3 regions of the Yersinia entomophaga genome follow, and region 1 is predicted to be linked to each of the others. Evidence: predicted binding sites of a transcription regulator. Region 1 holds the regulator's gene; each other region holds the start of a gene.

Region 1 (3,286 bases):
AACCATTCCCAAACAGCCGAAGGCAAACAGACTTAAACCGAGCAACAACACAGGTTTCCGCCCCAATTTATCGGATAAAGGTCCCCAGACTAATTGTGCAATGGCAAATCCGGCGAGAAAAATGCTCAAACTGGCGCTGATCGAGCCAGCCGAAGCCTGCAAATCTTGTTGCATGGCGCCAAAAGCGGGTAAGTACATATCCGTGGCAAGGTATCCCAACATGCTCAGACCGGCGAGGTAGAACATAAAGCTAGTGGATGTTTTCATTTTCGTTATTTATCTCGTTTATCTGTATACCCGTTATCTTTCGAACCGCAGCGGTGTTGGCTACCTTCGCTCACCCCAGTCACTTAGTGGCTCGGTTCCTTGGGATTCGCGGCGTTGCCGCCTGGCTACAATCCGAAAGCAGGTTATCTTTGCAGGAGAATTAATGCGGGGGGCATTCTATCCGGCTGGCTATTCCCCTGTGAAACGGTAATATTTGCATACTGGTGTGAAAATAATTGAAGGCAAGGCAATGTGGTCGGAATATTCATTGGAAGTGGTTGATGCGGTTGCCAGAACCGGTAGTTTTAGCGCTGCTGCACAAGAACTGCATCGCGTGCCTTCTGCCGTCAGCTATACGGTCAGACAACTCGAGACATGGCTGGCAGTGCCACTGTTTGAACGACGACACCGCGATGTGGAACTGACGGCAGCGGGAGCGCTGTTTATTAAAGAAGCGCGAACTGTTATCAAAAAAATGATTGATACGCGTCGTCAATGTCAGCAGGTCGCTAACGGTTGGCGCGGCCATCTGGATATTGCTATCGACATTATTGTGAAGCCGTTACGCAGCCGTCAGTTGGTGCTGGATTTTTATCGTCATTTCCCCGATATCGAACTGCGGGTGCATTTTGAGGTATTCAACGGCGTGTGGGATGCGCTGGCGGATGGTCGTGCCGATGTGGCTATTGGTGCGACGCGTGCGGTGCCAGTCGGTGGGCGCTTTACCTTCCGTGATATGGGGTTTATGAACTGGCACTGCGTGGTCAGTGCCACTCATCCGCTGGCATCTCAGAGCGGCCCTTTGACCGACGATCAGCTGCGGCCTTACCCTTCGCTCTGCATTGAGGACACTGCCCGTAATCTGCCGAAGCGCGATACCTGGACGCTGGACAACCAGCGACGGCTGGTGGCACCGGATTGGCAAACGGGCATTGACTGTCTGTGTGACGGTTTATGTATTGGTATGGTTCCGGCGCATCGCGTCGAGCCGCTGGCCAAACAGGGGAAACTGGTGATTATTACGCTGGCTCAGCCCTTGCCAGATAGCCCTTGCTGCCTGAGCTGGGAGCAAAACAACCATTCGCCCGCTATGGCGTGGCTGCTGGAGTACCTTGGGGATACGGAAACGCTGAATGCCGAATGGCTGCGAGCGGGGGACGGTGTAGAAAACACGCGGGAAGCCGTTTCAACGGGCTAAACGGCTTCCCACAGCGGTTTTAACGACGATAATCGCGGAAAGGACCATCAGCAACAGAACGGCGTTCAACCAGTTTTGGATGTACTTCAATGGTTTGGGGATCTTCACGTTTGCTGACAATGCGATCCAGCAACATTGCAAAGGCGCTTTCGCCCAAACGTTCTTTTGGCTGATGAATAGTGGTCAGTGCCGGTGAGAAATAGCGCGCATTTCGCACATTGTCATATCCGATCACCGAAATATCCTGCGGAACGCGTAAACCTAATTCATCGGCAGCACAAATAGCGCCCATAGCCATAATATCGCCGCCGCAGAATACCGCGGTTGGGCGATGTTTCTGCGTTAGGATTTGATGCATGGCTTTATAACCGGATTCCGGTTCAAAATCCCCTTGAACCACCCATTCATCACGCAGTTTAATATTGGCTTCTTCCAACGCTTTGATAAAGCCCTGATGACGCCCACCGCCAGTATTGCGAGCCAGTTGCCCCGGAATGGCTCCAATATCGCGATGACCGCGTTCAATCAGATAACGGCCAGCCAAATAACCGCCTTCAAAGGCATTATCAATAATGGAGTCGGTAAAATCGCCGCGCGCGGTGCCCCAATCCATGACTACCATCGGAATATTGCGATAATCTTCCAGCATGCCCAACAGTTGCTCTGGATACTCGGAACACATTACCAGCAAACCGTCGACGCGTTTTTGCGCCAGCATAGCCAGATACGCTTTCTGCTTATCCAGATTATTATGAGAGTTACACAAAATCAGCGTATAGCCTTTGCTATAGCAGCTATTTTCTACCGCTTCGATCACTTCCGCAAAATAGGGTGCTTCGCTGGAAGTGGCTAGCAAACCAATCGATTTAGTGTGATTGACTTTCAGGCTTCGTGCGACGGCACTGGGCGAATAGTGCAGCTCTTTAATGGCGGCCCACACGGCGGCCTTGGTGTCTTCGGCGACGAAACGTGTTTTATTGATGACGTGCGAAACGGTGGTGGTGGAAACGCCCGCGCGTTTGGCCACATCTTTAATCGTTGCCATAAAAAGAATGACTCCTAAACTGACCTGTTACAGCAGGTAAGTATTATGTTAATCGTTTGCCTGCGTTGTTCGAACCCTTTCAGACAGATATCATCAGTTCCGCTGGTTATTTTCGTCAGCGCGCTAGTCTGAAAGGGGTTTTTAGGCGTTATTGGTCGGTACGCAGTAATGAACTGCGGATTTTGGCCGATTTAAAGAAAAAGTGAAAGATCTAATCAACGTTATAAAGTGAGTAATGATAACAAGATTTTATTCTCGAACTGTGGGAAAATCGTTTTACACACTAACTATGTGCCTTTATCCACCCAAATTAACCGACTGAGGAGTTTATATGGATACTGATCTGAAAATGTCATTGATTACTACTATTGGTTCGTTGGCAGTGATTATGATCTTTAGCTTTACAGCGGTAATGAACTAAACCCTGACTGTTTTAGAGCTGTACAGATTTTGAGCGAGAAGGGCGGAGCCGTTATCCGCCCTTGATATTAGCCAGCTAATCAGGCCAGATTTTTCTCTACGAACGCCCAGTTAACCAGCGCCCAGAAGTTTTCCAGATAAGTCGGCCGCGCATTGCGGTAATCGATATAGTAAGCGTGCTCCCACACATCGACAGTCAGCAATGGTTTATCCGAAGTGGTTAGCGGCGTTGCTGCATTAGAAGTGCTCACGATCGCCAGCGAGCCGTCCGGTTTTTTCACCAGCCAGGTCCAACCCGCGCCAAAGTTTTTCACGGCAGCATCGGTAAACTGTTGTTTGAACTCCGCGAAAGACCC
Region 2 (3,286 bases), 1.5 Mb from region 1:
AACAAACCTATAGGCTGTTCCATTGATGGCGTTTTAATATTGAATAAACGAATAAAGTCAGCCACGGCCTGCTGTTCTTCACCATGTTTCAGCGATCCGCCGCTGCGGCTAAAATAACGTAATGCCGTCAGAGACATATTTTCTTTGACCGACATTCCCAACACCAAACCATCACGCTTACGGTCTTCGGAAATATAAACAATGCCGTTAGCCAAACCGTCCTGCGGGGTATGGGTCACCACTTCACGACCATCCAGCATCACATAACCAGATTTACGCGGCAGCGCGCCGTAAATGATTTTCATCAGTTCAGTACGCCCTGCGCCCATTAACCCGGCCACACCGAGGATTTCACCGGCGTGCAGCGTAAAGCTGACGTCGTTCACCCCTGGGCCGCAAAGTTCCTTCACTTGCAAGCGCACATCGCCCAAAGGCAAATTCAGGCGTGGATATTGTTCTTCCAGCTTCCGGCCAACCATCATTTCAATCAATGTATCTTCTTCCAGCTCGCTTACCGGCTTTTCACCGATAAACTGGCCGTCGCGGAAAACCGTCACATCGTCGCAGATCTCAAAAATCTCTTTCAGACGGTGAGAGATATAGACAATGCCGCGCCCTTCAGCTTTTAACTCGTTGATTACGTTAAATAGCGAGGCGGTTTCTGTGTCTGTCAGCGCATCCGTTGGCTCATCCATAATGATGACTTTGGATTCGAAGCTCAGCACCTTGGCAATTTCGACCATTTGCTGATCGCCGATGGAAAGCTCACCGACCAAACGATGGCTGCTATAGCGAATATTCAGGCGGGATAACAGGCGATCCGCTTCGGCATACATCTTTTTCCAATCGATGCCGCCAAAACGGTTAACGAATTCACGACCAAGAAAGATATTCTCGGCAATGGTCAGCTGTGGAATCAGGTTAAGTTCCTGATGAATAATCCCAATACCCGCTTCCTGCGAGGCCTTGGGACCATTGAATACCACTTCCTGACCGAGAAAATGCTGGCTACCGGCATCTTTGGTATAAATGCCCGTCAGCACTTTCATCATCGTCGATTTCCCTGCGCCGTTTTCACCCACCAGCGCCATTACCCGTCCGGGGTAAACACTGAGTGCAGCGCCAGAGAGCGCTTTGACGCCGGGAAAGGCTTTATCAATCCCTTTCAATTGCAGCAAAGGTTGCATAAATGCCTCAGAAAGTTACGCCAGCGCAGAGAATCACGTTCGCAAAAGGTGAACATTCCCCGCTACGGATGACCGCATGGCTATGTTTTGTTTGCTCTTTGAAAGCCTCATGGCTGACATAGTGCAAAGCAATGGAGTTTCCCTGGTGTTGCTCAAGTTGTTTAAGTTGTGTCAGCAAAGCTTCATGGAGCTGCGGATTATTCTTCGCGATCTCTTCCGCCAAAATAGCGCTTTCTACCTGCATTTCCTGCGTCACCACCGACAGCACCTGGAGGAAGCCAGGTACACCCTGTGTTAGCGCCAAATCGATGCGGGTGGTACTGGCCGGAATCGGCAGCCCAGCATCCGCTATGACGATTTGATCCGTATGACCTAATCGGGAGATAACCGCGGAAATATCAGAATTCAGTAATACGCCTTTTTTCATTTTTTGCTCCGACAGCGAAACGTTTCGCTGATGGATAAGTTTAAAAAAAAGACAGCAGAAGGCAAACCTAATGTGGTGAATTTGTGATCGCCATCGAAACGTTTCGCTGCACTATTAAACAAGGATGAATAAACTGGCTAAATACTTCGGGAAAATAAGTGGTAGGGAAAATCTGCGGATAAAAAGTCAGTGCGTATCAGTACAAGAAGTAAAAAGGCCGTCGGAATGACGGCCTTAGTAACTAGATTTCTACCTGAGTTCCCAGTTCAATCACCCTATTAGGCGGGATTTCGAACTGATCCGGCGCGCGCAGAGCGTTGCGGCTCAGAGCCATAAACAGTTTACCGCGCAGGAACAAATACCAAGGCCGTTTCGACAATATTAACGACTCGTGGGACATAAAGAAGGAGGTTTCCATCATCTGGCAAGGCAGCCCCTCCAGACCGCAGCGGTGGAAGATTTCCTCCACGTTCGGCGTTTCTCGCCAGCCGTAGCTGGCCACCACACGCCAGAAGGTCGGTGAGAGCTGCTCAATTGTCACACGGCGAACGTTGTGTACATAAGGCGCGTCTTCAGTGCGCAGAGTCAGCAATACCACGCGATCATGCAGCACTTTATTGTGTTTGAGGTTATGTAATAGCGCGAAAGGAATCACATTCACGGCACGCGACATATATACCGCCGTACCTGAAACCCGCACCGGTGGCGATTTCTCTAGTGAGGCGATCATCGCTTCCAGAGAATTACCGTGCTCATGCATCCGACGTAGTAAGCTGAAACGCTCGCTTTTCCAGGTGGTCATGATGATGAACATCACCAGACCCAGCGTCAGAGGTAACCAACCGCCGGAGAACAGCTTCAAGGCGTTGGCGGAGAACATCGGGATATCGATGATCAGTAATATCATCAATAAGCAGGCTACGAATACCCGATTCCAGTGCCAGTTTTTCAGCGCCACGGTGCAGAACAGAATACTGGTCAATACCATGGTGCCGGTAACGGCAATACCGTAGGCCGCGGCCAGATTACTGGAACGTTCGAAGCCGATAATCACCAATACTACGGCGATATATAGCGTCCAGTTAATTACGGGAATATAGATCTGGCCAGACTCCATTTCTGAAGTATGGATAATGCGCATTGGTGGTAAATAGCCTAAACGCACCGCCTGACGAGTCAGGGAGAATACGCCAGAAATCACGGCCTGCGAGGCAATAACCGTCGCTAACGTTGCCAGAACCAACAATGGAATCAGCGCCCAATCGGGAGCTAGCAGGAAGAAGGGGTTTTTTATCGCTTCCGGATTTTTCAGCAACAGTGCGCCCTGACCAAAGTAGTTCAGCACCAACGAAGGCAGCACCACGGTGAACCAAGCTAGACGAATAGGGAATTTACCGAAATGCCCCATATCCGCATACAGTGCCTCTACGCCGGTAATTGCCAGCACTACCGCACCTAAGGCAAAGAAAGAAACCGTTTTGTATTCCGCAAAGAAGGCCAGCGCCCACTTAGGATTCATCGCATTGAGCACTTCCGGGTTATCCATAATGCCCCGAATACCCAGCACCGCTAACGTCAGGAACCAAACTAACATGACCGGCGCAAAGAGTTTGCCCACGCTACCGGTACCGTGTTTTTGAATGACAAACAATAAAGTCAGAACGGCAATTGA
Region 3 (3,286 bases), 2.1 Mb from region 1:
TTTCTAACTGAGAACAGGCAATCCCAAAACGTTGACGATAAGCGTTTAGCTGGCGCTCTAGCGCCTGTTTCAGACGATATTCCTGCTGCTGCACTTGTTGACTGTAACGATGGATACGTCCCTGCGGCTGGACGTGACTCAGCCGTTGTTGCAAACGCTCAACCCGGCGAACTTGCAGGCGAATTTGGTTTTGAGCGCATTCTTCCAACCGACGTTGCAGTTTAAACAACAACGTTTGCTGGCGCGCCAAACGCAAATGAGGATGCTGTTGCTGTAAGCGGTGATGCAGTTGGGTAAATTGTTGATTACGCTGCGCCAGATAATAATCCATCGCCATTTCCATGCGCTGTTGCTGCGCTTGAATCTGACGCACTAATTCCAGCTGATTGCGGCTAACAATTTCAGCGGCAGCAGAAGGCGTCGGTGCTCTCAGATCGGCAACAAAATCGGCGATAGTCACATCGGTTTCATGCCCGACGGCGCTGACAATCGGAATCCGGCTGGCAAATATTGCTCGCGCCACCCGTTCATCGTTAAAACTCCATAAATCTTCCAGCGAACCGCCACCACGCCCCACAATCAAGACATCACACTCAGCGCGCCGATTGGCCATTTCAATCGCGCGGACGATTTGCATTGGCGCTTCGGCACCCTGAACCAAAGTAGGATAAATCACCACCGGCAGCGAAGGATCGCGGCGCTGAAGCACCTGTAGCACATCGTGCAGAGCCGCTCCGCTGGCGGAAGTAATCACGCCGACCCGTTTGGCTGGGGCAGGGAGCGGCTGTTTGTGCGCCGCTTCAAATAATCCTTCCGCTGCCAATTGTGCTTTCAATTGCTCAAACTGCTGTTGCAGCAAACCATCGCCGGCAGGCTGCATACTTTCAGCGATTAACTGATAGTCACCTCGGGGTTCATACAGAGTGATTGAGGCTCTGACCAGCACCATCTGACCATTTTGCGGGTTAAAAGTGGTGCGGCGATTGCTATTGCGAAACATCGCGCAGCGTACCTGCGCCCGATCGTCTTTCAAGGTAAAATACCAGTGACCGGAGGCGGGCTTGGAAAAGTTGGATATCTCGGCGGTGAGCCAAATCTGGCCCATTTCCATTTCCAACAGCTGTCGAACCGTCTGATTCAGGCGGCTGACGGTAAATATCGAGGTGGCGGAAGTTAGTGGCATGTGACCTGGATCAAATTTTAAAACAAGTACTTAATTGATCGATATTACCTGCCTCAGAACGGTAAGCAAGAAAATTTATCAGAAAGTGCTGGAGGCAACCGATTACGCTCTGTATAATGCCACGGCAATATTTTATCTTTTCTCAAATCACTCTGGTGAGATATTGCCCATGCTACGTATCACGAAAGAAGCACTAACCTTTGACGACGTTCTCCTGGTTCCAGCCCATTCCACAGTTCTGCCTAACACTGCGGATCTTGGTACTCAACTGACCGCAACTATCCGCCTGAATATCCCTATGCTGTCCGCAGCCATGGATACCGTAACCGAATCTCGCCTGGCCATTGCTCTGGCGCAAGAAGGCGGTCTGGGCTTCATCCATAAAAACATGTCTATCGAGCGTCAGGCCGAAGAAGTCAGCCGCGTGAAAAAACATGAAAGCGGCGTGGTTACTGAACCACAGACCGTTACGCCAACCACCACTTTGCGTCAGGTTAAAGAACTGACCGCCCGTAACGGCTTTGCTGGCTATCCGGTTGTGACCGAAGATTACGAACTGGTGGGTATCATTACTGGCCGTGACGTACGCTTTGTCACCGATCTGGAACAGCCTGTAACGGCGGTTATGACGCCGAAAGAGCGTCTGGTTACCGTAAAAGAAGGCGAATCTCGCGAAATTGTGTTGCAGAAAATGCACGAAAAACGCGTTGAAAAAGCGTTGGTAGTTGATGATAACTTCCATCTACGCGGCATGATCACCGTAAAAGACTTCCAAAAAGCAGAACGTAAGCCTAACGCCTGTAAAGACGAACACGGCCGTTTACGCGTTGGCGCTGCCGTTGGCGCCGGAGCAGGTAACGAAGAGCGTATCGACGCACTGGTTGCCGCTGGCGTTGACGTTTTGCTGATCGACTCATCTCATGGTCATTCCGAAGGCGTTCTGCAACGCATTCGCGAAACTCGCGCTAAATATCCTGATCTGCAAATTGTTGGCGGTAACGTCGCTACAGGCGCAGGCGCAAGAGCATTGGCAGAAGCCGGTGTTAGCGCGGTAAAAGTGGGGATTGGCCCCGGCTCTATCTGTACTACCCGTATCGTTACCGGCGTGGGTGTTCCGCAAATCACAGCGGTATCTGATGCCGTAGCCGCGCTGGAAGGCACCGGTATTCCGGTTATCGCCGATGGCGGTATTCGCTTCTCCGGTGATATTGCGAAAGCGATTGCAGCGGGCGCGTCCTGCGTGATGGTGGGTTCTATGCTGGCAGGTACTGAAGAATCTCCGGGTGAAATCGAACTGTATCAAGGCCGTTCATTCAAATCCTATCGCGGTATGGGGTCTTTGGGCGCGATGTCCAAAGGTTCTTCCGACCGTTATTTCCAGACTGATAACGCCGCAGACAAACTGGTACCGGAAGGTATCGAAGGCCGCGTAGCGTACAAAGGTCTGCTGAAAGAAATCGTTCACCAACAAATGGGCGGTTTGCGCTCTTGTATGGGTCTGACCGGTTGCCCGACCATTGACGATCTGCGTACCAAAGCAGAATTCGTACGCATCAGTGGTGCGGGTATTCAGGAAAGTCATGTGCACGATGTGACTATCACGAAAGAATCACCGAACTACCGCATGGGCTAATTCCAAGAGCTGCGGTCGGTGAGTTTTGTCATCGTCCGCTGCTCGCATTGCTCAATGACTTTGCGTCAATTGCGTATGTGATGCTGCGGGCGTTAACTCACTTTCTGGCTTCGCCGATTGGAATAGGACGTTTATTAACGTTGCTGAAGTCTTTCATTTTTATTTTATTTATTGACCTGTTTCTGGAATACGCCTCACATGACAAAAAATATCCATAAGCATCGCATCCTTATTCTCGATTTCGGTTCGCAATACACTCAGCTAGTGGCGCGTCGCGTTCGTGAGATTGGCGTTTACTGTGAACTATGGGCGTGGGACGTAACTGAAGCCCAGATTCGTGAGTTTAATCCGAGTGGCATCATCCTGTCCGGCGGCCCGGAAAGCACCACTGAAAACGGCAGTCCGCGTGCTCCAGACTTCGTGTTCAACGCAGGCGTACCGGTATTGGGCGTGTGCTACGGTATGCAAAC

What was found. The regulator PurR, encoded in region 1, represses purine synthesis genes. The targets are predictions, from matches to a motif close to CANGCAAACGTTTGCNTG.
Region 2: the regulator PurR is predicted to act here: its motif matches at 1,627-1,644, upstream of rbsD (D-ribose pyranase).
Region 3: the regulator PurR is predicted to act here: its motif matches at 1,275-1,292, upstream of guaB (IMP dehydrogenase).

Annotation. Positions count from the first base shown of each region.
Region 1 is NZ_CP010029.1:1,325,386-1,328,671, reverse strand. It holds gene punC (purine nucleoside transporter PunC) at 1-267, opposite strand, end outside; gene punR (DNA-binding transcriptional activator PunR) at 518-1,465, shown strand; gene purR (HTH-type transcriptional repressor PurR) at 1,485-2,510, opposite strand; gene cydH (cytochrome bd-I oxidase subunit CydH) at 2,842-2,931, shown strand; gene sodB (superoxide dismutase [Fe]) at 3,011-3,286, opposite strand, start outside.
Region 2 is NZ_CP010029.1:2,784,942-2,788,227, reverse strand. It holds gene rbsA (ribose ABC transporter ATP-binding protein RbsA) at 1-1,187, opposite strand, end outside; gene rbsD (D-ribose pyranase) at 1,195-1,614, opposite strand; gene kup (low affinity potassium transporter Kup) at 1,856-3,286, opposite strand, start outside.
Region 3 is NZ_CP010029.1:3,450,662-3,453,947, forward strand. It holds gene xseA (exodeoxyribonuclease VII large subunit) at 1-1,183, opposite strand, end outside; gene guaB (IMP dehydrogenase) at 1,353-2,816, shown strand; gene guaA (glutamine-hydrolyzing GMP synthase) at 3,015-3,286, shown strand, end outside.